3 regions of the Alteromonas sp. G4i35 genome follow, and region 2 is predicted to be linked to each of the others. Evidence: predicted binding sites of a transcription regulator. Region 2 holds the regulator's gene; each other region holds the start of a gene.
The links. The regulator LexA, encoded in region 2, represses DNA repair genes until DNA is damaged. The targets are predictions, from matches to a motif close to TACTGTATNNNNATACAGTA.

Region 1 (9,937 bases), on a different contig from region 2:
GAAAAGTGTCTTTTTAGAGCACTTAATAAGCGGTTTTCGTCTTGTTTTTCATTTGCTTGTTTAGTTTTGAGTTAGAAGGTTTTTGCTCGTATATTGCACTAACTGAGTAAATTTAAACCGTGTATACTAAAGTTTCTTTTTTTAACGTGAATAATAGTTGTTTTGTCGCTGTTTTAAATCAGGTAATTGATAATGTTGCTCATAAGTTAAATATTCGTTACTTCTCCATGTGCTATATTTTCTCTCTTATTTCTTAATGATTTTTTTAATTATCCTTGATTCTGTGGAAACTATAAATAATGTGAGGGAGTTAACCTTAAATAAGGTCGAAAAGATGAGAATAACGCTGATACTGTTTTGAACCGCTAGAAATGAAAGAGCCCACTTTGATATGGGCTTTAGTGCGCTTTCAAAATGCTCTTGCTTAACAAAAGTTTTGAGGCGTATTAAGCACTGAGCTTCTGAGCTAATTCCTGCCTTACTATTTCAGCGCCAGCGCTGAGCGCCTCAAGCTTGCCTCGAGCAACCTGTCGTGAAAGGGGGGCCATACCACAGTTTGTACAAGGGTAGAGTTTGTCGGCATCCACGTACTTTAATGCTTCACGTAATGTAGCTGCTACTTCTTCTGGTGTCTCTATTGTGTCAGTTGCAACATCAATAGCGCCCACCATCACTTTTTTGCCTTTAAGAAGCGAGATCAGTTCAATGGGTACATGGGAGTTATGGCACTCCAGAGAAACCATATCAATATTAGATTTTGCTAGCTTAGGAAAGCTCTCCTCATATTGTCGCCACTCAGAGCCTAATGTCTTCTTCCAATCGGTATTAGCTTTGATGCCATATCCGTAGCAAATGTGCACCGCAGTTTCGCATTTAAGCCCTTCAATGGCTCTTTCTAATGCGGCAATACCCCATTCATTGACCTCATCGAAAAATACGTTAAACGAAGGTTCATCAAACTGGATAATGTCAACACCAGCAGCCTCAAGCTCCTTTGCCTCTTGGTTTAGTATTTTGGCAAACTCCCACGCAAGTTTTTCGCGACTTTTATAATGGTCGTCGTACAGCGTATCAACCATCGTCATAGGGCCAGGTAACGCCCATTTTATGGGCTGATCAGTTTGGCTCCTTAAGAACTTTGCGTCTTCAACGAACACTGATTTTGGCCGTGTAACAGCTTGGGTAACGACAGGTACGCTAGCGTCGTAGCGATTTCGAATACGTACGGTTTTACGGTTTTCAAAATCAACACCGTCAAGGTGCTCAATAAAGGTAGTTACAAAATGCTGACGGGTTTGCTCACCGTCACACACAATATCGATGCCTGATAGGGCTTGTTCCTGAAGCGTAACGCGAAGCGCGTCTTTTTTGCCTTCCTCTAATGCTTCATCTTCTAGCTTCCACGGCGACCACAGGGTTTCAGGCTGTGCAAGCCACGATGGTTTTGGAAGACTGCCTGCAATAGAAGTGGGGAGTAGTTTTTTCATGTGATTCGCTTTTTTCTAATCAATAATTTGTATGGATGCGCGAGGGGCAGAACGTACTGCCCTTATCATAGTTTTGTTGTCGCAACGTGTGCGGTTTGAATGTCGCAAGTATCTAAATCAACGGATCAGGCGTAGCTTGCTGTGAATTGCGCTAACTTGTGTTGATAAGGCTTTATAAAGTTCTCTTCTACGAACTTGCCTTGTTCAACGGCTAGATGAGTCCGCTCTTCACGGTCATAAACAATGCGAGTCACTGAGTGATCGCTATTTTTCAAGTTTGGTTTGTAGCTTAAACCTGCCTGGGCGTTAGCGTTATAAATCTCAGGGCGATAAATTTTCTGGAAGGTCTCCATCGTAGCAATAGTGCTGATAAGTTCTAAATTGGTGTAGTCGTTTAACAAATCACCAAAGAAATAAAATGCAAAAGGAGCAGCACTGTTTGGTGGCATGAAATAGCGCACGTTTAAGCCCATCTTCTTGAAATACTGTTCAGTTAGTGATGATTCATTAGGCTGATATTCAACGCCTAAAACGGGGTGCTGATTTTCTGTTCGACGGTAGGTTTTATTGTCGGAAACGCTTAAACAAATGACCGGCAGCTTTGAAAAATGTGCTTTATAGGCTTCTGAATTAACGAAATACTTAAACAACTTTCCGTGCAGATCACCAAAATCGGTAGGGACACTGAACGAAGACTGGCCACGATTGTGATTAGATAGACGAACGCTAAAGTCATAATCGCGAACATAAGACGAGAAGTTGTTTCCCACAATACCTTGGGTACGCTTGCCCGTTTTTTTGTCAATTATATTGGTTTGTAAGATCTCGATAGTTGGGAATGTGTTGCCGTTACCCTCAACGTCGATATCTACCGACACAATTTCAAGTTCGACAGCATAGCGATCGCCACTTTCATTATCCCAGCTAGCCAGTGCATTGAAGCGGTTGTTTATCATGCTTAGTGCATCGCGCAAATTTTCTTTGCGGCGTTGACCACGAGCTAAATTGGCGAAGTTGGTGGTGATGCGTGTGTTGTCTGAAGGGCGATAATCTTCATTAAACTGAACGCTGTTAATAGTAAAAGAGAAATCTGTGTTCACGTTGTTGTTCATGAGAATGCGCTTCTATTCCTAAAGTTAAACCGAGTAGTGAGACTGCTGTAAAAGCTATGAACACGTTATACGTTGATTTAACTATGAATAAAAATGACTTATTTTCATTTTATCATGAAATATTGTCATGTATTGGGCGGGCGAAGAGCTAGTCGCCTACTATTGAGGTGGTAGATCTTTACTTGAAGTTGAGGTTTGCCACGAAATGCACAAATTATGCGTGACTGATAAAACGTAATCATCACCGCCACAGTGACCAGTTTTTGTATGTGGCGGTCTATCCGCCACTAATGATTGCGTAACGCATCAATTAATTCGTCTTTGCTCATGTTAGAGCGACCTTCAATGCCGACTTCCTTGGCCTTTTGATACAGTTCCTCTTTAGTGCGATCCTCGTACTTTTTGCCTTTTCCACCATCTTTAGAAGGCGTTTGTTCGCTATTGGCTTGCGCATTGGCAATCCGCGCCGACTTCTCTTTGCTATAGCCTTCCTCGCGAAGGGCTTCGTAAGTGTCGTCGTTTTTAATTTGGTTGCCGTGGTCCTTAGCCATATTTAACTCCTGTTTTGCATACTGAGTAATCGATTAATGTTTCGCCGTAATTCTTACTTTGTATTTATATAGATGGATTACACAGTCGTATAAAAGGCAGGCTTCAAGTGCGAAGAACCAATAGCGAGAGAGTGCTGCGCCTTTAACATCAGAAAAAATGTCATTCATCGCAAACGCTAAAAACGACAAAATAACGCTGCACCGTAATGTAACGACTTAACGCGTTAAAACTTCTTATGTTGTCAATTTTAGTGCGCCACATGCACGTAGAAAGTGCATTTATGTCAATGGTTTAGCGTTTTTATGCTATTGCGCGTTTAAAAATAAGCCTTTAGTCTAAAGTGAATGTAGACGGAAGACAGAGCGAAATATGAATAAAAATGAACAACAGAGCACCGTGAATTCTTCACGCCGTAATTGGTTAAAGTCAGTGGGATTAGGTGCAGGAGCAGTAGCGCTAACGACCAGCGTTGACAGTATTATGGGCGACCTTCGTGCCGCAGGTATGCAAACTGAACACTTCCCGTCTGCTACCCCAAATGTAAACGATGGTCTTATTCGCCTATCGTCGAATGAAAATGCCTTTGGGCCGTCAAAAAAAGCCGCAAAGGCAATGCAAAGCGAGCTTTTAAACCTAGCGCGTTATACCGACGCTACGGTTGAAGTGTTAGCGCAAAAAATTGCTGAGCAAGAAGGCGTATCTGCTGAGCAAATCGTAATTACGAATGGATCTTCACCTATTCTTTTTGGCTATGCGGACTGGATCACCAAAAACGGCAATAAGCTGGTAACGTCTATGGCAACCTACGAAGGCGTACCACGGGGCGCTGAGTTTATGGGGGCAGACGTGATCTACGTGCCGTTAGCCAATGATATGACTTTTGACCTAGATGCAATTGAAGCTGCAGTAACCGAAGATACGACTGCTGTGTACGTATGTAATCCAAATAATCCGACAGGGAGCATGGTAGATGCGGCGAAGCTTACCGCTTTTGCAAAACGCGTATCGAAGAAAGCACAGGTTTTCATCGATGAAGCCTACATTGAAATGTCTGATGCTTACCCCGCTAATGTGCAATCGAAGCTAGTAGCTGAGGGGTACAACGTGGTGATTTGCCGCACCTTCTCTAAAATTCACGCCATGGCGGGACAGCGTCTCGGTTACGCCATCATGCCTGCTGAGCAAGCTAAAACAATGGGCGGTATGCTGCGCATGGGTGGTGTGAATTACTTGGCATTAGTAGCGGGTATGGCAAGTATGGATGATCATGAGAACTTAAACACAATGCGCTCACGCATTAAAACTGAGCGTGAAAAGTTAGTAAAAGTAGCTAAAGAGTTAAAGCAGCCGTTTGCGCCAAATCCACAAGGGAATTTTATTTACATGGATACGGGCATGCCGCACGATAAATTTGCAGAAAAGATGAAAGCTCAAGGTATAAAGGTTGTAGGGCGCACGTGGCCTGGGTACGACTCATGGTCACGTATTAGCGTAGGGACACCTGAAGAAACTGACGCGTGCGTTAAAGCATTAAAAGCGGTACTCGCTTAAAAAACAACAATAACACCTAGCGCAGAGAGAAAAGGCTGAACGCAATTTGTGTTCAGCCTTCGTTTTTTGAATCGCTATTTCTCGATAATAAACGTTAAGCCTGCTTTTTCTTCTAAACGGCGGATAAGCTTGTTACCAAGTGCTGCCGCAGGTGTGAAGAAACCACCAGATAAACTAACGTCTTTGCACAAGCAAAGGGCAGATTCTGAAATCATTTTACTGGTAGAGCCGTAACCTGGATCCTTGTCGCCTTTTACCGATACGGCTAGCATATCACCATTGGTAGCGGTACCCACAAACATGACATCGTAAAAGCCATTTTCGCGCTCTTCTTTGCTCGGGCCTTCACCTGGTTTAGGGCCATCATCACTTGCAAGCGACTTATCTTTGGCAACGTGATTCGCCATGGCTTCACCTTTCTCACCTGGACCAGTCATCATCATTTCATCATATTGAAAGTTCTTGCCGTAGCTATATCCGCCCAGGTAGTTCGTGCGATGAACGTTTTTAGTATTGATGGCCGCCATAATAAATGGTGCAACCCATGTGCCTAACTGCTCATCGAAGTAAGGTTTATTGCCATCGGGCTGTGGCTGATTTGACGCGCCATCGGTTAATGAGTGCGGGTTAATAAGTGCCGCCATGACAGACTTATCTTTGTGCGCAGCCGCCATGGTCGCTTTTAAACTTGCAGCCGTACCGCCAGAGAACGTGCCCTGCATTTTACGAACGCGACCTTTTACATATTCAATGACATCGCCAGTTTGCTTTTTGGCATGTTCTTGAAGGTAGTACACACCAAGGTCAAAAGGCACAGAGTCAAAGCCACACGAGAACACAATGTTTGCGCCGGTTTCTTTAGCTTTCGCTTCGTATTTATTGATCATTTGGTGCATCCAGGCTGGCTCACCGCAAAGATCTGTATAGCCGGTGCCGTTATCGACACATGCAGAAAGTAACTTTTCACCGTAAATTTGATACGGACCAACAGTGGTAAGTACAACGGCTGTGCGCTTCGTCAACGCATTTAGCGCGTCATCATCATCACCATCGGCTACAATGCTAGCAACGCTTTCACTAATGCCTAGCTCCTTTTTTACGCCGTTGAGTTTAGCTTCGTTTCGGCCTGCGACCGCCCACTTAACGTTGTCATCGCTGCCATACTGAGCCTGAAAATATTCAGCTACTAACTTACCCGTAAAACCTGTAGCACCGAAAATAACTACATCAAATTCCCGTTCGTTACTCATTGTTTTGTCCTGTTTTATCTCGTTTCGACACGTGTCATCAATATGCGTTACTCAATATACGCACAAGCACCCATATCTATCATTTTTTTCGGTAATATTTGTCTATTCACGAAATTAAATGGTGAGCATAAAAAAGCGTTAGCTTAATGATTCTACAAACTCAGCAAGCCGTGAAAGCCCTTCCTCCAAGCGTTCAATGCTAGTGGCGAAAGACAGTCTTACGTAATGGTTGGCATTGTGCTCACCAAAATCATTACCCGGCGTAAGCGCTACATGATGTTGTGAAAGTAGGGCATCACAAAATTCAATTGCACTTAGCCCTGTGTGCTTAATATTGATGTAGGCGTAAAACGCACCGTCAGGCTTTGCATCTAAACCAAGCCCCATATTTTCAAGTGCACTAAAAACAAGGGAAGCACGCTTTTCCAGCGTATGGCGGTTTTGCTCGCATTGCGCCAATGCTTCTGGTGTAAAGCACGCAAGAGCGGCTTTTTGCGATAGGGTAGAGGGGCAAATAAACAAATTCTGCGCGAGTTTTTCAACGATGGGCGTCATTGCTTCAGGTACCACACACCAGCCAAGACGCCAGCCGGTCATGCCAAAATATTTGGAAAAACTGTTTATTACGACCACTGTTTCTTCAAGCTGCGCATTGGCAAGTACGGTTTGAAGTTTGGTATCAGTGCCCAAGGTCGACTGGGAAGCGAATGTATCATTGCGTACATCAAGATCAGCCGAAAGCGATAGATCCAAGTAAATTTCGTCAACAATTAAAAAGCCACCTTTGGATTTGCAGTACTCGCCAATTTTAGTCAACTCTTCTGCATCTATAACCGTACCAGTAGGATTGGCAGGTGTGGCAATAAGTACACCTTTCGTGTTGTGCTTCCAATTATCGGCAACACTTGTTGCGGTTAGCTGAAAGTTATCCTCACTGCGTGTTGGTACCAGCGTTACCTCTGCGCCAAATGCGTTTAAAAAACGTCGGTTACAAGGGTAAGAAGGGTCGCCCAATATCACGTTGTCGCCTGGTTCAACCAAGGCAGCACTTGCCAAAAGTAAAGCGCCAGAAGCCCCAGCGGTCACGACCACTCTAGAAGGGCTTACCGCTACGCCATGTTTAACTTCATAAAAGCGTGCAATGGCTTCACGTAGTTCAGGCATGCCCAGCGCCGAGGTATAGGGAAAAACTGGGGCATTTAAGCTTTCTTTCATTGCGGCGAGCACTGCCGCGGGTGCGCCGAAATCAGGCTCGCCTAAATTAAGTCTTATAACATCTTTACCTTGCAGTTCTAGTGCCGTGGCTTTTTCGCCATAGGCCATAGCAAGAAACGGAGAGATCGCCGTAGCGCGAGAGGCAAACTTCAAAATAAAACCCTTATTAGTAATGCCAATTCAAACTGTACCGCAATTAGGGATCACTCTTGGTTATGATTCAAGGGAATTCTTCGAGAAGTACAATTAACTCGCTGACTTACTTCATAGCTAACTATTTAAACGAACAAACTTTTCGGCCAGCTCGTCTAGTGATTCTTTATTGTGCGGGTCAGGCTTAACAACATCTAGTGGGCATACCGCTGCGCAAGTAGGCGCATCGTAATGCCCCACGCATTCTGTACAGCGTAATGGGTCTATTTCATACACTTTACTGCCCATGCTTATAGCGGCGTTAGGGCATTCAGGTTCGCACATGTCGCAGTTAATGCAGCTATCAAGAATAAGCAGTGCCATGCATTATGCCTCGCTCACGTTTTCGGGTGTTACTGCGTTAGCCGCTTTTCGAAACGGATTGCGGGTATCAACGCCTTCATCTAGATTTCGCAGTAGTAGGGCAAAGTTTAGAGACACATCGCTGGGTATCGGTATTCTTACTTGGTGTCCTGAACCCTTAGCATCCGTAATAGAATGTTTTCTCTTATCCAGCATCTCATTTAGCGTAAAGGTAATGTTGCCGCTTGGCGTCATCAACTCGAGCGAGTCACCCACACAGAATTTGTTTTTAACGTTTATAATTGCATAGCCAGACTCTTCACAACGGTCAATCACTTCACCAACAAATTGCTGTTTATCGCTGACTGAGTGGCCATACTCATAGTTCTGATACGCGTGGTGCGCATGGCGACGCAAGAAACCCTCGGTATAACCTCGATGCGCTAAAGTTTCCAAGCTTCCCATTAATGTACTATCAAAAGGCTTTCCTGCTACCGCGTCGTCAATTGCTTTGCGATAAACTTGTGCTGTTCTAGCGCAGTAGTAATGTGATTTAGTGCGGCCTTCTATTTTTAAACTATGCACGCCCATTAGGGTTAACCTGCCAACATGTTGCACGGCTCGCAAATCTTTAGAATTCATAATATAGGTGCCATGCTCGTCCTCAAAAGCTGGCATCAGTTCGCCAGGCTTTTCCTTTTCTTCTAACATAAACACTTGGGAGCTTGGCGTGCCTTCACCAAGGGTAGGAATTACCACTTGAGGTGCTGTAGCTGCCTTATTAATCTCATTGGTTAGAGCGATGTCGCCAGTTTCGTTTTCCTCGCCTGCCTTAACATCGTAAGACCATCGACAAGCATTGGTACAAGTGCCCTGATTCGGATCGCGTTTATTCATATATCCAGACAATAAGCAGCGCCCCGAATACGCCATACAAAGCGCGCCATGCACAAACACTTCCAATTCCATGTCTGGAACATGCTCGCGAATAGTTTCAATTTCTTCCAAAGAGAGCTCTCGGGACAAAATAACGCGCTCTATGCCTTGTTTCTGCCAAAACTTCACCGTGGCGTAGTTCACCGCATTGGCCTGTACACTCAAGTGAATAGGCATTTCAGGGAAGGCGTCGCGCACCATCATAATAAGCCCTGGGTCTGACATAATTAACGCATCGGGCTTCATAGCAATTACTGGTGAAATATCTTTAAGGTAGGTACCTAGCTTACTGTTGTGCGGAGCAATGTTGCTTACTACATAGAACTTTTTACCTAAAGCATGTGCTTCTTCTATGCCTATCGCTAAGTTCTCAAGGCTGAATTCGTTGTTTCTTACGCGAAGCGAGTAGCGTGGCTGCCCAGCATAAACAGCATCAGCGCCATAGGCGAAAGCGTAGCGCATGTTGCGTAAGCTACCCGCAGGTGCAAGCAACTCTGGCGCGATTAACGTTTGGTTTGGCAATGTTGAAACTGAGTCTTCACGTAGGTTAGAAGAGCTGCGATTAGGTGATAATTTTGAAGTCATAGATAAAAACCGCTACTAGACGCTTTAAACAAGGCGGCGGATTTTATAAGCCGTAAAATACCTCTACAACTCAAACAAAGCTTGGTGTTGACCAAGATCAAATAATTTGTTGTCGCTTGTGTTTTTGAATGTTTAAACGGCAATTGAGCTGAGTCAATGCCAGCTGTTTTCTTCCATATAGTTGCGTTTTTAGTGCATTACCTTCGGTAGGAAAAACCAAGCCCGTTCACAGCTAAATAACAAGCAAAAAGAGCGCATTAAACGATGAACTACCATGGGCAAAACCCACCACATAGGGTAGGCTAGAAATTCACAATAATAAGGACTAACTGCATGCTGCAATTGAACATTTTTCATAAAGCGGCGCGACAAGTAAAAGCATCGGGTAAATCGGCCATTGCGATTACGGTATTATTTGTCGTGTCTACGTCTTCCGCGTTGGCTGCGCTGCCAAGCATTGGTGAATTCACCAGCGATATGACCAAAAAAGATGGTTTAATTCCTGTTTACTATGACGATGAAAGCGACAAAGTTTACTTGGCGGTGCCAACAGCCCACGCCGAATACCTGTTTCAAAGCAGTTTGCCTTATGGTGTAGGGTCTAACGACATTGGCCTTGATCGCGGCCAGCTAGGCAATACGCGTTTAGTAAGCTTTGAAAAATTTGGAAACAAGGTTTTATTAAAGCAGCACAACACCAAATATCGAGCAGCTCACGGCAGCGACGCTGAGAAACAGAGCATTGATGAAGCCT
Region 2 (9,937 bases):
GAGGCTGGGTTTTGCGTAAAAATAAGGTCGACGAATACTCTCGCCCCGCTAATGTGAGGGTTTCTGTAGGACTAGGTAAACCTAGCGCTTTAGTCGACATTCTCAGTGCAAGTTGGTCTGTCACTGAGTTGGTGGGGAGTAGATAAACGATAGGTTTACTTTTATCTATTCCTAATTCGGTTTCAACGTTAACTGGAATGCTGTGGGCTTTAACCAGTAACTTAACAGGATAATGAAATACCGACAGAAGGGCTTTTCGCATCCACGACATGAATTATGTAATCCTATGAAATAAAAACGGGTGAAGTGTAACACAAACGCGTCACAATCTCGCGACAAGCCAATTTCATCGCTTCTCATGCTGTAATGACTATCCATAACATGGGAAGTTCAAAAGCGCCCTTCTCCTTTTCTTGTGAGTCACAGCCATTTCTATAATGGGTTCGAATACAGAGAACGTAACATTAGCTGTATTTAATTGCGGTACAGCCGGACTGTTACTACTTTTATAAGGGCAAATGAATATGAGCAAGCAGTAGTGGATGATCAAAGCCGGTTAAAGACAATTGATGACTTTATGCTCAATAGCGAAGTGCCGCTAGATCTTGATGATTTAATGATGGTGCTCGCAGAGGCATACAAGGTGCCGATCGCACTCATTGGCGTCGTCGGAGAGTTTGAAGAAACCTTTAAAGCACACTACGGAACCACTCTTTCTAAAGTCACTCGTGAACATGCGTTCTGTAGTCACGTTGTTGAAGAGCGCAAGCAGGTGGTTGTTAGCAACGCGCAAGAAGATCCACGGTTTATGCATAATCCTCTCGTCACCGGAGAACCTCACATTTGTTTCTACGCAGGAACGCCGATCGAGATAAATGATCAGGTAATCGGTGCCGTATGTTTAATTGATACCGTGCCAAGAGAAATAGACGCAAAACACTTAGAAGTTTTAGAGAGAATAGGTGCTTTGGTTAGTCAGCATATTTCGCTTTCAAGAGAACACGAAGCGCTTAAACGCGAGCACGGGCTTATTGAAAAGTCTCCTATTGTGTTGGCAACGTGGCGCTATGATACGTCGTTGAGGCTGGTGTATATCTCGAAAAATAGTGAGCGTGTATTGGGAGTTTCACCCCAAGATTTGCTCACTGGAACGGTGGCATTGAGTGAGGTGCTGTCTGAGGAGGCGGAGGGTGATTTTACCTTTGCTATGCAGGCCCACATGGAAGGTGTGGAAACGCACACCTGCCGTCTTCAGATAAGGACGCCAACGCGTACTATTTGGGTGAGCATGATATCAACGGCAAATTTTCGCGAAGACGGCATGTTGTACTCGGTTCAAGCATTTTTGTTTGACACTAGTGACCAAAAGTATGTGGAAGACAAGCTCAATAAAACCAATCAGCGGATGCGTTTATTACTCGAGGCTTCAGAGTTAGGAACATGGGACTGGAACTTGGCCGCCGATGTTAATCAAGTCAACAAGCGCTGGTGCGACATTGTTGGTCTTGAGTATGAATACTATGACAGTGGCTCCCGCTTTTTTAGACAGCTCATTCATCCCGCGGATTACGTCAAAGTTGAAAAGCAGCTCAACATGCATCTAATTGGTAAGAGCAAAGTCTTTAACACCACATTTCGCATGAAACACACTGATGGCTCTTGGGTTTGGGTTGAAAGTTATGGGAAAACCGTTGAGACAGATGCCCAAGGTAAGCCGGTTCGTATAGCAGGTATTCATAGAGATATAACGCAACGAATGGAAAGCGAACTGCATGAGAGAAAGAAAACCCAGCTCCTTCAATTTATCAATAAAACCCGGGCATCATATCTCCAAAACAATGACTTGACGATGGCGTGTCAGTCCGTATTGGCCGAACTCATAGATATCTCAGATAGCCAGTTTGCCTTCGTCGGCCAAATGAAAGGAGCCGGTAGCTCATCTAGACTTTTCATTCATGCGATTTCTGAAATTGTTTGGGATAACAGTAGCTTTTCTCAATATGCAGAATACAAAAAACGAAACCTCTACTTTAGTAACTTCGACAACCTTTTTGGAACCTCAATTTTAACGGGAGAAGTTACCATTAGTAATGCGCCAAACAGTCACCCTAATTCCAAAGGTGTTCCGCACGGTCATCCGCGCATTAGCCGATTTTTAGGCCTACCTATAAAAGTGAAAGATAAAGTAGTGGGAATGGTCGGTTTAGCGAATAAGTTTGATACCTACACTGACGAAGATGCTGAGTTTCTACAGCCCTTTTTAGATGCATTGGCTGGCTTGTTCTACGCAGTAGAGCTTGAGGAAGCCCGAGCCGTTGCTGAAGAGAAGCTTAGGCATTTGGCGATGACTGATTCTTTAACGGGCCTTTATAACCGACGCGCGTTCCTTGACGAGTGCATCTCATTTTCAAAACAACATTGTCGTGGATGTGTTGCTATCGTCGATATTGATCACTTCAAAAAAGTAAACGATACCTACGGTCACGATGCTGGAGATCAGGCGCTTATTGCTGTTGCGAGAAAAATAGCTAAACATAATCAAACGCCAAATGTCGTGGCTCGATTAGGAGGAGAAGAGTTTGCAATAGTCATGATAGGTGACAAGAAAGAAGAGATCCATAGGCAGCTAGAAGCACTGCGCATTGCTGTTGAAGAAGGAAGGGTGACCTACAAGACAGACACGATGAATTTATCGATCAGCGTTGGCGCAACATTTATCAAAGACACCTTTGAGGCGGATTTCAGCGCCCTCTTATCGCTTGCTGACAAGGCGCTGTACAGAGCCAAGGAGCAGGGCAGAAACCAAGTCGTATGGGATGAATAATAATAGTACGTGGCTTCGCCTACATTAAATATAAGCGTATACGCTCAAGGCGCTGTTGCTAGATTGATAAAGTTAAGTTATAAAAAACGAATATTTTATTAAACTTAATAATTAGGCTTGTTTTGAGCTTTTAACTAAAAAGCCGACATGCCTTTTAAATCAGGGACGATGTATGAAAACTTCGCGCTTGGGTTTTTCTGGCCTTTTTTCTCTTTTAGCTCTAACTGCGTGTGGTGGTGGAGGTGGCTCTGATTCTTCTCCACCTACAAACCCACCACCTCCACCTGAGCCGACAGCACTAGAAATTTTATCAAATCCTTTAGATTACTCAGAGTCACGACTAAACTCGGCGGCAACCACCTATGCTGATGCGAACTACAGTGGAGAAACGAAAGTCTCTACTGTGGATATCAGCGCAGTACAAGAGGTTTACATCACGCTCTTTGGTGACAATACAAGTGGCTCACCCTATGTAGATCAATATGATATCTACACCTTCCTAGATGAGAACGGCAACGTTGAAGGTACGACCGAGTGCTATGAATCAGGATCAGTAACATACTCAGGTAAGCTTGATGAAGACACGGGTAAAGGAACGATTACTGTAGACTATGATCAGTGCATTCAATATTACGACTCCACTCGGTATGACGGACAATTTTCGCTAGTTATTACTGACGCAGGTGAAAACAGCTCCGAAGTAACGTCTTATTTCACTACTTTGTCTATGCTAGACGGTGGCGTGCGCACAACATTAAAAGGCTACTTAAGTGTTGATTTTCGCTACCGCCCACAAACAGGTACGTTTTATGAAGAGACGAGGCAGTATCTTACTGTCACGCACAATGGTGAAACTTACAAGGTCAGTGGCACATCAGCAGAAGGGGTGACAAACAACACCTTCGTGTCTGAACTTAATGGTTCAATCTACATTGCGTCTAAAGGCAAATTGGACTTTGCATATTCTTCTGATCAGGGCGACCTTCCCTATTCGTCATCTGGCTCGCTGGTCGTAAAAGGAGATAAAACGGCTGGAATTGACGTTATTGATGGCGCTGTTCGCTATGGCGAAGATAACAACGGCGATGATATTTACGATGTAGGTGTATACTTTAATAATCTAACAGCGTTTGCCAGCGGAAATCATACTGGCCTTGCGCTTTCAGATATCGATGCGATATCCGTACCTCCTGTAGTGAATCAGCCTTATTACTATGCCTATGAGACTGTCTATACCACAGATGAAGTCACCGTTGAGCCTGGCTACTATCATGATTCAGATACTCCCGACTCAGAGCTGGTGATTTCGTTTCGCTGGTATGTAAATGGTGTAGTCCTTGACGATGTTAATGGTACCACGCTGCCACCTTACAGCGCAGTCTTCGGTGATGAAGTTAAAGTTACCATGGTGGTGTCAGACGGTATTAACGTTGTTGAATCCCAGCCTACTTTCGTTGAGATCGGCAATTCTCCTATGACGCTCACTGCATCGAATATGCCTGAAGTAGTAACTGCGGGCGGATACGTAGAGTTTACCGTATCGATGAGTGACCCAGACAGAGTTGACGATGACGTCGCGGGAGAGCTTATTTCAGCGCCTCCCGGTGCTTCGTTAAATGCGGAAGGTCTGATGACCTGGAATGTACCTGCGAATCAACTTTTCAACGCTCAAACTTATATGTTTAGTTTCGCTAGCTTAGACGGAACTGAATCCCAACAAACGCTCGAAATCACTTCTTATGCGGACAAGGCCCCGGCTTATGCTCGTACTACTGTGATGACACCAATTTATAATCACGGCTTTGCTATTGCTTCGACCAATGGTGTAAGTGAACTTATCACGGTAAATGCTCGCAACGTGGGCGGATTTTCGCTAGAAGGCAATACGCTTAAAAATACCTATGTGTATCCGTATAAACTGCCAACTAAAGGCGAAATTAGAAGCGTGCATACCCAAGATGTTGATGGTGACAATAATGATGAAATCTACCTTCTTACTCAACAGGGATTGTCTGTAATAAAAGACCGCGAAAGTAACGCAGAAGCGGTGTTTATTATTGAAGATAGTATTATTTCTGGCTTATTTTACGACATCAATGGTGACGGAGTTGATGAAGTTGCTTATTTATATGGGAGCGAATATTACAATGCGACTTCTATTGCCATTGTAGATGTTCGCACAGGTGAGCAGTTGCAACAGTACGATATTGACGGCGTCAATAACCTTGCTTTTGGTAACGTAGATGATGACGCATCGATAGAAATGGTAACGAACAATGGTTATGTATTTGATATCGAAAGCGGTGCCAACCAATGGCTATACGGTAGCGGGTTCAGCGACGCATTTGTTGTGCTGGGTGATATGAATAACGATGGTGTAGATGAAATCATCGGTGCCGATAGTTGGAATGATATCTCAATCTACTCAGCAGTATCGAAAAGCAGTTTGGCAACGGCGGAACATGGAGACATTTGTGATATCGCCTATAGTAAAGAAAGCCCAGCTACAGAAGGAATAGTGGTTGTCTCCGAGTGTCAGTGGGGACAAGTTAGAGGTTTTGCATTAGAAGCGGGACAAATCTCTGAGCAGTGGGCTCTTAACCACAACACTTACAGTGGCATGTCACTTCTCATTGACGATTTAGACAATGACAATGTGGACGACATTATTTGGACTGGTGATAATCAAATTTTAGTAGCGCAACAAGATGCCAACGGTGAATATGCCTTGTCAGATATAAAAGGTGCGCCGCGCGCGAGTAGATATCATGCCGCGGGTTGGGCACCTTATGGCGATAATGATGAAAGAGCCGTCTTTGTTAGCGATACAAGTAGTTACGAATCATCTATTCAGATTTTATCGGTAGATAAAGAGGATAACTTTGCGATAAGTGCTGAGGTTGGCGAAGATGTCTATAACTATAGCAAACCGGTCGTTACAGACTACAACAATGACGGTGTGGGTGAGTTACTAATAGGGGCACTGGATTATAGTTCGTCGTTTAATGTCGTGAGACTTACAGATAACGCTATTCAGTGGACACTGAACAATAATCAGAATAGTGAAATTTCGTTTATTGAAGCCATTGACGTAAATAACGACAGTTACGCCGATGCAGTTATTATTGAGAACAATCGACTTAAAGCGTTTGATATCGAGAATCAGGTGCTTATCGACTCAATCATTAACGATTTTTCAATTAATGCGCTTGCTGCCTCTGAAAAAGACGGTGTGCATTATTTTGCTGTTGGGGGCTATAGTTCGCTCAAGCTCTATAAAATGCAGGATGGTGAATTTGTTGGATTGAATGAATTGGAAACCAATTGTGACCAATTGCTCACGGTAAATTTTGATAGTGATAGCGAACTTGAATTTGCGTGTTTAAATAGAAACTACAACACCATCAATGTTTATGACGTGGCGAGCGATGCATTAGAACTCAAAGACGCTATAGCACCGTCATTCTACCCTCAGTATATAGCGGCTGTTCCAACGACGTCGTCTAATCAGTCGATTCTCGCTATCTACCAGCCTAACGAGAATGACTATTCGTACAATTATTATGACAGCATCGCATATCGCGTGGTTGAGGTTGATAATAAAGGCAATGTGGTGTGGCAAAGCCCTGGACTTGGGCTCGATAATGTTGAAGGCATGCGCACACGTCAAAATAGTGATGGGGAGCTGGAGTTACAAATTAGTAACCCGAACATGGCTCTTCTCGTAAAATAAGAGGAAAGCACTTGTCGTAGGCTATTGCAGATCGCAAAAGACGCGGCAAGTGCTTGTTATTTAGTTTTAGGTGTATATACTTACAGGAACTGTATGAACAGACAGGTCTTTTATGCGCCCACTCACAGCTCGACAAACCGAAGTTTTAGAACTTATTAAAACAACCATGTTAGAAACGGGAATGCCGCCTACTCGTGCGGAAATAGCCCGTCAGCTTGGCTTTCGTTCTGCTAATGCAGCAGAGGAACATTTGAAAGCATTGGCGCGTAAAGGCGTGATTGAAATTTTGCCTGGTACGTCTCGTGGCATTAAGCTCAATATCCCTCTTGATAACGACGCACAAGAAGAAGAAGGCCTACCGTTAATTGGGCGTGTTGCAGCCGGTGAGCCGATCTTGGCGCAAGAGCATGTTGAATCGCACTACAAAGTCGATCCTGCACTGTTTCAACCCCATGCCGACTTTTTGCTACGCGTTAACGGTATGAGCATGAAAGACATTGGTATTTTAGACGGTGATCTTCTCGCTGTTCATCGCACCACTGATGTACACAACGGTCAGGTGGTTGTGGCGCGTGTAGATGAAGACGTCACCGTAAAGCGTCTAGAGAAACGCGGGCGTGAAGTATTGCTTCATGCTGAGAATGATGAGTTTGCACCAATAAAAGTTGATTTGGCGACTGAACATTTTGCGATAGAAGGCATTGCGGTGGGTGTGATCAGAAACGCTGACTGGATGTAGTATTTTAGCTTGTTTGTATAAAAGCGGCGCGTTAGCCGCTTTTTTTATGTCTTTTGTTCCTGTTTTTTTCCTCAATCTGCCAACTTAGGTTTTATCCTGCCCAGCAAACCTGTTGGTTTTCTGCGCGCTTATTTTTATCATTACTCACGTTATTCTTTCTATGAATGCTTCAAGTATTTTCCATTTTTTATTTTGAATTTTGTTTGAAATCGACATTGAGTAATCGATTACTTATTGATTTCTTAACTAGTTAGTCGAGCATTTACTTTAACCCCGTGTTCAAAATGCCTGTTTGATTCCAAGGGCATCTCACAGCAATGGCTTTCTCTTTTTGCACGTGAAATCCCCCGCGACCATTTTAGTAAATGATTAAAAATTAACCACTTCGTTAAATTTTTAATAGAAAAGACTAGACGGCACGACATTATTGCGCAATTCTTATACAGAGATTAACAAAATAATAACAATGGCTCTAAATTTGTTTTACAAGTTGAGGTTATGGGTCAATCGTTCGCAAACCATTTGGTAGGGCATCGCGCAAATTAATCAGCGTCTTTGACCACGCCATTACGGAGGTGCTGAGTGAAACAACTAACGACCGTTTTCGTAAAATGGTGTTCTAGTATACCAATTTTGCTTTTTTCCCCTTTGCTTTTTGCGCAAGAAGCAAGCGAAGAAGCCTCTTCGCTTAATTTGAGACGCGGTGCTACCGACATCAGTGGGCAGGTATACGACCTCCATATGTTGATGTTCTTCATTTGTGTAGGTATCGCGGTTGTAGTTTTTGGCGTGATGTTCGCCTCAATGTATCTACATAGAAAGTCCCGTGGCGCCAAGCCAGCTAATTTTCACGAAAACGTGAAGGTTGAAATTGCTTGGACCGTTATTCCTTTCCTTATTCTTATCTTCATGGCGGTACCCGCAGCGAATACTCTAATTGCTATGGAAGACACGTCTGAGCCTGACATGACGGTGTTAGTAACAGGCTCTCAATGGAAATGGCATTACAAGTACATGGATAGCGATGTAGAGTTTTATTCTTTACTCGCCACTCAGCGCGAGCAAATAGAGAACAAATTCCAGAAAACAGATAACTACCTGCTTGAAGTTGACCGCCCTCTGGTTATTCCCACAGGTAAAAAAGTACGTTTTCTTATTACTTCTGACGACGTTATCCACTCTTGGTGGGTTCCTGACTTTGCCGTGAAAAAAGATGCCAACCCCGGCTTTATTAACGAGTCTTGGGCCAAGGTGAATGAGCCGGGTATTTATCGCGGACAGTGCGCAGAGCTTTGTGGTAAAGACCACGGCTATATGCCGGTTGTGGTAATTGCTAAAGAACCCGCCGAGTTTGAAAAGTGGATGGGCGAACAAGAAGAGATTGTTCGTAAAGCAAAAGAAGAAGAGCAGCGTCTACTTTCTATGAATATGTCTATGGATGAACTGATGAAAGAGGGCGAGCGAGTATACAACGCAACGTGCGCTGCTTGCCATATGCCAAATGGTGAAGGTTTACCTGGCGTGTTCCCGGCATTAAAAGGCAGCAAGATGGCACTAGAAGATCAGCAAGGTCACATTGACATCGTGCTGCATGGAAAGTCAGGAACAGCCATGCAAGCGTTTGGAAAAATGCTAAGTCTTAAGGAAATTGCCGCCGTAGTCACTTACGAGCGAAATGCCTGGGGCAATAAAACTGGCGATATGGTTCAAGCCAAAGATGTCAACGCAGTGGCAAACGGAAACTAGGAGCAGACAATGAGCAAAGCAACTGAAGTTATTTCGCCAGATACCTCTGCGCCTCATGACGGTCACCTACATGATGACCATGAACACCACGATCATATTCCTAAAGGGATAACGCGTTGGTTGTTTACCACTAACCACAAAGACATAGGCACACTTTACCTGTGGTTTGCCTTTATTATGTTTTTAGTTGGTGGTGCGATGGCCATGGTGATCCGCGCTGAACTATTCCAACCCGGTCTACAAATTGTAGAGCCAAACTTCTTTAACCAAATGACTACGGTACACGGGCTTATCATGGTATTTGGTGCAGTAATGCCAGCCTTTACTGGGCTCGCAAACTGGCTTATTCCCATGATGATCGGCGCCCCTGACATGGCGTTACCGCGCATGAATAACTGGAGCTTCTGGATTTTACCAGGTGCCTTTCTCATTCTATTGAGCTCGCTCTTTATGGAAGGCGGCGGCCCTGCTTTTGGATGGACTTTCTACGCGCCCCTTTCAACGACTTACAGTGGCGATTCGACAGCGTTGTTTGTGTTCTCTGTTCACATCATGGGTATTTCATCCATTATGGGTGCGATTAACGTGATTGTGACCATCTTTAATATGCGTGCGCCAGGCATGACCTGGATGAAAATGCCGCTGTTTGTATGGACGTGGCTTATCACGGCATTCTTGCTGATTGCGGTAATGCCAGTGCTCGCCGGTGCGGTTACCATGGTGTTAACTGATAAGTTCTTTGGCACGAGCTTTTTTGATGCTGCTGGTGGCGGCGACCCGGTTATGTTCCAGCATATTTTCTGGTTCTTCGGGCACCCTGAAGTGTACATTATGATCTTGCCCGCTTTCGGCATTATCTCGCAAATTGTTCCTACCTTCTCTCGAAAGCAGCTGT
Region 3 (9,937 bases), on a different contig from region 2:
CACGCGAGTAGTGTAATTTACTGACACTGTTGAAGTTTTTACAAAGGTGTCCAGCGTGTATCTGCACTTACATGTTGCTCTTCCATCAGACGCTCGATCAGTTGCTTTGTATCTTCAATACCATACTTCGCTTTAATTTTATTTATGCTTTCAGATTCTGAAAGTATGAATGTATTGAGCTCGGCAATGATCTCGGGGTGTTTTAAGGTTGATAGCGAAAATGAGACAACGTTGTGTGGCAGGGTTAAATCAGCGGCAAATGGTCCCATTTGCGGAAAGCGACGAGCAACGTTTTTAGCGGCATTATATTCCACATCTAAAGCATCTACGTTATCGCTCTGTAGAAGATTAAGCCCATCATAAATACTGTTTACGCCTGTTACCTTAACGGTACCGTTCTTAATTTGCTGTTCCCACTTTACAGGGGAAAATCCGTCTGGTGTCGCAATTCTAGAGATATGGTTCATTCCCTTGCCTACGTTTTCACTTTTAACCAAAGTGACTGCGAACGTTTCAGTTAGCGGCTTAGAGTAAACCTTTTTAAGGCCGTGGGTTATTTGATCGTACCATCTAGAGTTGTCGGGAAAGACAAAGTCTACATTGCCTTTCTTTAACTCTATTTGAAGGCGTTTAACTGGCATGCTCAAGTATACAAAGCGATGTCCGCTTTGCTTTGAGAATGCTTCAAGAATAGCCCAACCCAACCCCTTTTCATAATCCGATGAGAAGTTGTAATACGGATAATATTCAATATTTTGAGCGCCTACGATATAGGTGTCGGCTGAAACAAAAGGGCTTGAAAGTGTGCATGCAACTGGTAGTACAACCATTTGCACAAAGCGACGAATACTATTTCCAAACCTCTTCAATTTTCAATCCTTGTTCTATCAAAAGCTTCTGAGACAACTGCTCGAAAGGGGTTATTCCGTATTTTGTTTTTATACTATCAATTAATTCTGGATTTGAGGATATGAACTTATTAAGTTCATTAATAATGTCTTGATGATAAAGCGTAGATAGGGAAAAAGGAATTTCATTATGTGGAAGTGTCAAATCTAAAGTAAATGCGTCTTGCTCATATGATAGAGGAGCAGATCGCTGGCTAACGAAATACTCTAAATCTAACCCGTCTACACGTTCTTGGTACAAAAGCGCCAAGCCTTGTTGAATATCCGTAACCCAAGTTATTTGGGTTCGTTGAGTGTCTATTCTTTCTTGCCAATTTACCGGTGTGAAGCCTAACGGCATAGCGAGGTTTTTTATCTTTTCGATGCCTTTCCCAGCGTTCTGTCGTTTTACAATTGTCCCCGTTACTGCGCTGGTTAATGGGAGGGAAAAGTACTTGTCATTTGAAGTGGTAATGCTGTTATACCAGCCTCTATTATCAGGGTATACAAAGTCAACATTACCTTTAACTAACTCGAGTTGAAGCCGTCTTATAGGCAAGCTTAAATACACAAACTCGTGTCCCGAAGCTTCAGAAAACGCTTCTAAAATTGACCAGGCAACCCCTTTATCTGTTGATGATGCAAAATCGTAATGGGGGAAATAAGCTAAGTTTTGTGCGCCAATCACATATTTATCTGCATAAATATTAAGGCTAAACAAACAGCCAATGAAAAGCCCAATACATCGCATCATTCTACACTCCAAAATGACTACAGCAATTTACAATATACAAATAAATTATCTTTGAAGCATTTCCTTGAGAGGAAGTTTTTTAATACAAAAATAAATCGCGTATCTATACACCATAATTTATCGTTTTGCGGGTGTAAAATATTCAGTGAAAATCTCTTGAACTTAATGACAGCTTTTCGAGCCACGGCGTCCGATCAATAAGCTTACCTGCGATGATATGAATAACTCCCTCTTTGGAGTGTTCAATAATACCATTTACCTGTAGCAGTTTAGCTTTTAAGAATGTTTGTTGCTGAGCACGAGCGGTAGCTTGCCACACCACAACGTTCATATTGCCTATATCATCTTCCAAAGTCAGAAAGGTAACACCTGCGGCAGTGCCTGGTGCTTGACGACCTGTTACTGCGCCAAGCACTTTTACAACAGATTTATTGGTCTTGTCTTTAAGTGAATTGGACCAGCTTATGTCTTTAAGCTTATGCTGCTTCTTGAGTAAAGAAATAGGGTGGTTATTTACTGATAAGCCGGTTGAGGCATAGTCTTCAAGTAAGTTTTCTGCCTCGGTCGGTGCAGCACCCAGCGGTGTGGCATTTTTATCTGCATAAAAATCGTCAGTATCAAACAGTGGTAAACGCGTTTGAGTATCCATAATTCGCCAGCGAGTTTCATATCGATTGCCTGAAATAGTGCGAAGGGCATCGGCGCTGGCCAGTGCCTCTAGTTCGTGACTTTTAAGCGATAGCTGCTGTAATTGTTCAACATTGGTGTAGCTTTTGTCTGAACGGTTTTCCACGATAAGCTGAGACGATGCTTCACTTAAGCCTTTAATAAGCTTAAGACCAAGCTGAATGTGTTTTTTTTGGCCTTGTACCACCAGAGAATGCTCAACGACAGATTGGTTAACACAGGGCGCTTCTACCCGTATGTTGTGACGCTTAGCATCTTGAACTAACTGAGACGGAGAATAAAACCCCATGGGCCAGCTATTTAACAGCGCTACGTAGAACTCAACAGGAAAGTAAAACTTCAACCAGCAAGACACATAAGCTAATACGGCAAAAGATGCTGAGTGCGATTCAGGAAAGCCGTAACCTGCAAAGCCTTTTATTTGTTCAAATAAGTTGTGGGCGAACGTACTGTCATAGCCTTTATCCGTCATCCCCTTAATGAGCTTGTCTCTGAATTCAAAAATTCTACCGTCTTTTTTCCAACTCGCCATGGCGCGACGCAGTTGATCGGCTTCTCCGCCACTGAAGCCAGCTGCAACCATGGCAAGCTGAATCACTTGCTCTTGGAAGATAGGCACGCCCATGGTTCGAGACAGAACTTTCTCCACATCTTTAGATGGGTAGCTAATGGTTTCGTTACCGTGTCGGCGTATCAAATAAGGGTGGACCATATCACCCTGAATCGGACCTGGCCGTACAATGGCTATTTGTACAACCAAGTCGTAATAGCGACGAGGTTTGAGCCTTGGCAGCATAGACATCTGAGCCCGTGATTCTATTTGAAAAACGCCTACCGTATCGGCCCGACAAATCATATCGAAAACTTGTTTGTCATCTCCAAGCTTAGTAATGAACGGAATACTGGTTTCAACAGGATATTGTTTATTGATAAGAGAGAATGCGCGACGTATAGCGCTTAACATCCCAAGTGCCAGCACATCGACTTTTAATAGGCCTAAGGTTTCAATGTCGTCCTTATCCCACTGAATAATAGTACGCTCTTCCATCGCGGCGTTCTCAACAGGAACAAGATCGTAGAGCGGCCCTGCGCTAATAACAAAACCGCCTACATGTTGCGACAAATGTCGGGGCGTGCCCAGTAAAGCTTCGGTAAGGGTAATTAACTGCTGCACCCTAGGCTCTTCAGGGTTTAGCCCAAGCCCTGCCAGCTGGGATTTCCACGGAATAACGCTGTCTCGGCGATTAATCTGCTTTACCACAAAATCAAGCTGTGATTCGCTAAAGCCCAGCGCCTTGCCCACATCTTTAAACGCTGACTTGAAGCGATAGCAAATAACCGTAGCCGCGATAGCGGTTCTTTCCCGGCCGTACTTTTGATAAATGTATTGGATGACCTCTTCACGGCGTTGATGCTCAAAATCCACATCAATATCTGGCGGTTCGTTACGCTCTTTGGAAATAAAGCGCTCGAACAGCACACTTATTTGCCTTGGGTCTACTGCGGTTATTTCCAAGCAATAGCACACTACCGAGTTGGCCGCAGAGCCGCGCCCTTGGTACAAAATGCGTTGTCGCTTGGCAAACTGAACAATGTCGTAAATGGTTAAAAAGAAATACTCATACTCTTGCTCGGCAATAAGCGTAAGTTCTTTTTCTATGGTTTGGCGAATATCAGGGGTTATACCTTCAGGAAAGCGCACTTTTATACCGGCCTCTACACGTTCCCGTAAATACGATGTGGGTGTATACCCTTCAGGTACAAGTTCCGCAGGGTAGTGGTAGCGCAGCTCTTCTAAAGAAAATGTGAAAGCGTGAGCAAGGGCATTGGTATTGGCAATCCATTTCTCAGGGTAAAGCTTCTTAATTTTTTGTACGGTTCGCAGACTACGCTCTGCATTACTCAACGCATCCCGACCTATTTTGTCTACACTGGTATGCACGTTAGTAGCATGCAATACATGTTGAAGCGGCAGTCTGTCAGCGTGATGCATGAGTACACCTGTACAGGCAATAACAGGAAAAGGATAGGCAGACTGCAGATGATTGTAATGCGCAAACCTGTGGTGATCCCTTCCGTCTAATAGGCGCTGAGCGCCAATATAGGCATCAATACTAGGGTGTTTTTGCAGCCATTCAGCCCAATGCTTGTCTTTAGCTTCTTTGCCGCTTGGTAGCCAAATGAATTTGCAATGGCGAATGGTACGCAAGTCCCACTCAGCTAGTTGGTATTCACCTTTATCAGAGCGACGCCTCGCGTTAGTAATAATTCGGCATAGTTCGCTATAGGCCGCTTTGTTCGGGCACAACAGCACAAAAGATAAAGTGTCATCAAATACAAAGTAACTACCCACAATAAGCGTAATCGGTAGGCCCTGATGCTTAATTTCGTCGAAAGCCCGTACCACTCCCGCTACTGAGCATTCATCGGTAATGGCAAGTGCGTCGTAACCAAGGAAAGAAGCCGTGGTAACAAGCTCTGCGGGGGAAGAGGCACCGCAAAGAAAACTATAATTGCTTTGGCAAAAGAGCTCACTGTATTTCATGATATTGCCTTTACCTTTTTCTTTAACCGCATACCGCTAGCAAAAAAGGCCCTGCACCCACCAGCGGCTCTCTTCATCTTTAAACACTAAAAGCCTTACGGATTGCTCAGTTTGGGCGATGAAATAATCACGCTTTGTTGGGCTGTCATGCCACCACTCGCTATGTAATCGCACGGGGCCAAAGCAAATTTGGGTAGCCTGAATAAGCGGTTTAGGTACATCAAAAGTGAAGGTGGGCGTAATGTCACTGCTATAAGCATAATTACGGGTGCAGTTACCGGTGCTCGACTCCGTCACCGTCATATATTCAAACTGATGGCTGTCGGCAGCGCGAGGTTGAAACGTACTGTTATCGCCTAGCTTCGCGTTTAAGCGCCCAATTAATTGCTTTTGTGCAATATCGTTAAATCTGTCGCTAAAAAAGTCGCCATTCTGCGTATCCATTTCTTCAAATTGCTGACAGGTAAGCGCAATGGCTGTAGCTGGCTCAGGCAACACCAGATTCTCAGTTTTAAGACTAAACAACGGCAGCCAACTTTGTACTGAGGACTGAGGCAGTGCCGAACGTATATTAATATCCATTACAGGTGCTTCTCTGAAATGAATATGTACACTGATGCTGGATGTATATAAGTTTCTTGCCCGTAAATAGTGAGACAAATGCTCAAACTGCTGGGTGACAAAAGGGGTTAGGTGCTGCGTGTTTTCAATATCAAAAGGCAATAGGATAAAGTTATCGAAGTGCTCCAAAGGCCTAAATAACGTAACGCGTGGAAAGGTTTCTCCCCTTAACGCAGTAAGATACATAATAGTGTTATTGTCAAAGCGCCGACCCAGTTCTTGTACCGGCATGGCCAGTAGCTGTTGTACGCAGGAAACGCCCACCCTTGCCAATGAGTCAATGACTTTGGGAGATAGAGCCGTAATAGAAAGCGGGCATGCACTTAGCGCTTTTTTTATGTCATCGGATGTATGTAAGTAGGTATTAAATTTATGAAGCGCTAATACTTTTGCGGCCTCAATTGTCCATGCGCTAGCAAAATGATAACGAATATCTGCTTCAGCCAGAGCTTGAGTTAAGGTTTTCCACAGTGGCGTATGGCCGCCATAGTAATGAGTTAGGTTATCTAGCCTTACTGCCAGACCGCTGACACTATTCGAGTGAATGTGGTTGTCTAAGACGATGTCAGAAGCCAGGGGGTAAAGCCGATGGGCTAACTGCGTCAGCATATGCTTTTCGGCTTCTTCACTGAAAGGCAGAATATGTACGTAAGGGCATAGCGCCGCCGCTTGGGCTAGCCCATGCCCAATTTCAATGCCTTCTTTTTTCGCAATATCATTACACTGCGTAATTTTGTTTGTTTTACTGCAGTACACAGCAACGGGAGTATTCGACGCTAACGCTGAATACTGGTTGTTAGTTTCGTGCTTCGACAACTGGCTATGTGCACGCTTACTTCTAGCCGCTTTGATATGGCTGTCTAAAGTTAGTTGATAGCAGTAAATATAAGCCCACAGCATCATTAGCTCACAGAGTGTAATGCCTGATCGGAAAGCGTGTTGTGTGCCATGGCCCATTTAATGGCGTGATTGTCGGGGGTCCACCGATGGGAAATAACAATGTTATCTTTGGGCCACCCATGACGCTGCTTGCGTATGTTCACCGCCAAAGCGTGGGGTTTACCTTTTAGCGCAATATCCAACGTAATGGGTAATGCACTGTCGCTTTCATTCGACAGGTTGGCTTGTGAATCGCTCCCCATGTTAGCCTTTGGGTAACCTAACTGTGAGGCCTGCTGTTGCGGTGGAGTATACAGCAAGCACAGCGCATCATTATGCGTTGCCGCTACCTGCAGGCGTCGCGCTTCTTTTTGATTTACAGCATTACTCCACAGCACTACGCAATGGCAAGCCGTACTTTTTAAACATTGCTCTGCTGCCCACAAAGACTCTTGTTCAGAACTTGGTTTTACTACCAGCACTTGTTGCGCTTTAAGCCCCAAGTTTTCTAACCACGGCGACTGTAGTAGCCCGGGAGGGTTAATAAATACCACCAGCTTATGCGTACGGTGTTGGCATATAACCTGTTTAAAGAGTGAAAGTTCACCCATGCCGGTTAACGAAGAGATACGGACAAGACCTGTAGATGTAACGCCACCGTTAAGTGCTTTATCCAGACGCGGAAAACCCAGTGAAAACTTGGTTTCACCTTGTCTCTGATCTCTGGCCCGCCAAATATGCGGGTGGTTATTAAGCACGGATAACGATTTATTCATGGCACTCAAAATAAACTGTATTTTTATACAGTATTATAGTGCAGCAATAACCCTTTTCAAGACAAAAGGTTTTTGACTTGTCGTTTTAAGCGCTAACTTACTGATTAGTTTGGAAAGGTAAAAAGATTAAACTTTTAAAAGAGTGGGAACATGGCTAGGGTCGCAGGCCTTACTACATAGCAAAGCAGACGACCCTGCCATACAGTTAGCGCTGTATAGGCGTTAACGAGGGACGTAGAGTAAAATGTTACTCTTCAGATGGTTCTTTTTGAGCCTTTGCAGTCGTGCCACTTACTGTTGCTGTAACGGTTTGGCAAAAAGCAATGAAGCCGTCGGCCGTATTTTTTGACCACACCATACGCACGTTGCTAGGGAGTGCTTTCACCACCTCACGAATTTCCTCAAGCGTCACTTCTTCATTAAGCAGCACCTTATTCAGTGACTCCTCAAATGACATCCCTTTCTCACAACAGGCCATGACGATAGTCGAAAAGTTGCGCATAAGCGGGTGCAGCGCATTGTATTGAGTTTGGTCGATAAGGCGGCTTTTATAGGCGCTTTCAATACGCGCAGTAAGATTTTTCTCCAACGCATCTGTAACAAGAACAAGGTTGCGATAAGCATACGTAACCTTGTTCTTGGTCTGTTTATTCGAGTGACGCAATAGCGCCAGCTCTTTCTGTAAATTCTGCGCTCGCAGCACAAAGTAAATTAAAAACAGGATAAGTAATACAATAACACCAAATGCAACGATCATGTTTATTGTGCCTTTTGTTCTTCTATAAACGTATTGATGTTTTGCTCCAAGATAAACAGTGGAACTGAGCCGTTTTCTAACACGGCGCGGTGGAATTTACGCACATCAAAACGCTCGCCTAATGCTTTCTCTGCCTTCTTGCGAAGGCCTTTAATTTTGATTTCACCAATCTTGTAAGACAAGGCTTGCGCTGGCCAAGAGATATAGCGGTCTATTTCAGTATTTACGTTGTGTTCTGAAAGCGCGGTGTTTTCCATCATATAATCAACCGCTTGTTGACGACTCCAGCCCATCGTGTGCATACCGGTATCCACAACCAAGCGACACGCACGCCACATTTCGTAGCTTAAGCGACCGAAGTTGTCGTACGGCGTTTCGTAAATACCTGCTTCAATACCTAAAAACTCAGAGTACAGACCCCAGCCTTCACCAAACGCTGAAATATAGGTGTTACGACGTACCATAGGTAAGTCTTCAAGCTCTGCTGCCAACGATATTTGAAGATGGTGGCCAGGCACTGCTTCGTGCAAGGTCAGTGCAGGCAATGCATACAAAGGGCGCTTATCGAGGGCATACGTGTTTACCCAGTAATATCCTGGCTGATCATCGCGGCTAGGATGAATGTAACGGCCCGTTGTATATTTGGGCGCGATAGCGTCTGGTACAGGCGCTACACCGTAAGGCGTTCTTGGCAGATACTCAAAGAGCGAAGGAAGCTTTGCGTCCATTTTCTTTGCAATGAACGACGCCTCTTTTAGTAAATCTTCAGCGCTGGTGGCATAGAATTGCGGGTCTTCGCGTAAAAACGCAATGAAGTCGTTAATGTCGCCATCAAAGCCAAGCTCATCCACAATTTGCTGCATTTGCGCGCGAATGCGTTTTACTTCAGACAACCCTAAATCATGGATTTCCTGAGGCGTCATATCCGTGGTGGTGTAATGCTTGGCTCTATTGGCGTAATACGCCACGCCATCAGGCCAGTTATTCGCGGCAATATCTTCACGGGCGTTGGGAATGTATTCATCTACCATGAAGTCGTAGAACATTTGATACGCAGGCAATACGCTGCTGGTTATGGCAGCCTTGCCTTGCTCCGTTAGCGCTGATTTTTGCTCGGCAGTAAAGTACTCTGGAAAACGGGTAAATGGAGAATAAAAGCCACTGTCCTCGGCATTTTCAACAATGTATGACGCCACCGAGTTCTCAAACCCTTTCAGCACGACTTTAGGTTGCGTGTAGCCTTCTTTTAGAGCCTGTTTCATGTACGCAATTTGTTGGTCAAAATAAGGTTTCAGCGCATTTAGGCGGCTAATGTAGGCCTGATAATCTTCTACGCGCTTAAAGGTGGATAAATTAGGAAGCGAGGCCATTGCACCGTGGAAGCCATATTCTGAATTGATAGGCACTAAATGCGCGCGATACGTATATTCGTCCACATAGTTAGCTAAACGATATTGTTGCATCAGCAAGGCAATATAAGCATCAGTAGAGATGTCTTCTTTTTTATACTGACTTAAGGCCTTTTGAAAAGTACGCCATTGTTCATTTTGTGCTTTCAGGGCTTTGGGAGAGTTGTCTGGTAATACGTGAGCGAGTGAAGTATCGCCTTCGCGAGAAGCTAGAAGCGGGGAAACCGAAAGCTCGTATTGCCAAATGTCATCAAGTAGTTGATACAAGCTTTCATCGTTAAGGTCCTTTGCAGATGAGCTAACGCTGCAAATAAATAATAATGCTGCTAAAACATAGCGATACATAAGGGTCTCCGGCAACCTTCACCGGAATGACCCGGCGGTTACTCTTTCGTTGGTGTATATATTGGACTAGGGAAAGCAGTTACTTTATCAGATTTATTTTCTAATTTAGTAATTTTGGCTGAACCTTTTTTATTTACGGCGTCAATGCGCAAAATGTTGTGCATCGGTACATAAGTTTTTGTTACTTCAGAAAATTCGGTTTTCAACCTTTCATGACTAGGGTCTACAACAACACTTGTGTGAGTATCCCACACAAAGTCACCTATCTCGATAAAGC

Region 1: the regulator LexA is predicted to act here: its motif matches at 3,205-3,224, upstream of ACFI6L_RS18105 (DUF7218 family protein).
Region 3: the regulator LexA is predicted to act here: its motif matches at 7,163-7,182, upstream of ACFI6L_RS19765 (recombinase RecA).

Annotation. Positions count from the first base shown of each region.
Region 1 is NZ_JBHNZD010000033.1:3,168-13,104, forward strand. Features, by position in the region: gene ACFI6L_RS18095 (methionine synthase) at 447-1,487, opposite strand; gene ACFI6L_RS18100 (DUF1852 domain-containing protein) at 1,613-2,587, opposite strand; gene ACFI6L_RS18105 (DUF7218 family protein) at 2,887-3,150, opposite strand; gene ACFI6L_RS18110 (pyridoxal phosphate-dependent aminotransferase) at 3,521-4,702, shown strand; gene ACFI6L_RS18115 (saccharopine dehydrogenase family protein) at 4,777-5,952, opposite strand; gene ACFI6L_RS18120 (aminotransferase class I/II-fold pyridoxal phosphate-dependent enzyme) at 6,091-7,320, opposite strand; gene ACFI6L_RS18125 (YfhL family 4Fe-4S dicluster ferredoxin) at 7,438-7,683, opposite strand; gene trhP (prephenate-dependent tRNA uridine(34) hydroxylase TrhP) at 7,687-9,183, opposite strand; gene ACFI6L_RS18135 (zinc-dependent metalloprotease) at 9,517-9,937, shown strand, end outside.
Region 2 is NZ_JBHNZD010000009.1:119,766-129,702, forward strand. Features, by position in the region: gene plsB (glycerol-3-phosphate 1-O-acyltransferase PlsB) at 1-271, opposite strand, end outside; gene ACFI6L_RS07455 (sensor domain-containing diguanylate cyclase) at 539-2,824, shown strand; gene ACFI6L_RS07460 (COG1470 family protein) at 2,997-6,557, shown strand; gene lexA (transcriptional repressor LexA) at 6,670-7,296, shown strand; gene coxB (cytochrome c oxidase subunit II) at 7,879-9,042, shown strand; gene ctaD (cytochrome c oxidase subunit I) at 9,052-9,937, shown strand, end outside.
Region 3 is NZ_JBHNZD010000048.1:1,965-11,901, reverse strand. Features, by position in the region: gene ACFI6L_RS19785 (substrate-binding domain-containing protein) at 39-869, opposite strand; gene ACFI6L_RS19780 (hypothetical protein) at 850-1,641, opposite strand; gene ACFI6L_RS19775 (error-prone DNA polymerase) at 1,784-4,873, opposite strand; gene ACFI6L_RS19770 (Y-family DNA polymerase) at 4,910-6,397, opposite strand; gene ACFI6L_RS19765 (recombinase RecA) at 6,397-7,149, opposite strand; gene ACFI6L_RS19760 (hypothetical protein) at 7,397-7,906, opposite strand; gene ACFI6L_RS19755 (DUF885 domain-containing protein) at 7,909-9,660, opposite strand; gene ACFI6L_RS19750 (DUF1820 family protein) at 9,699-9,937, opposite strand, start outside.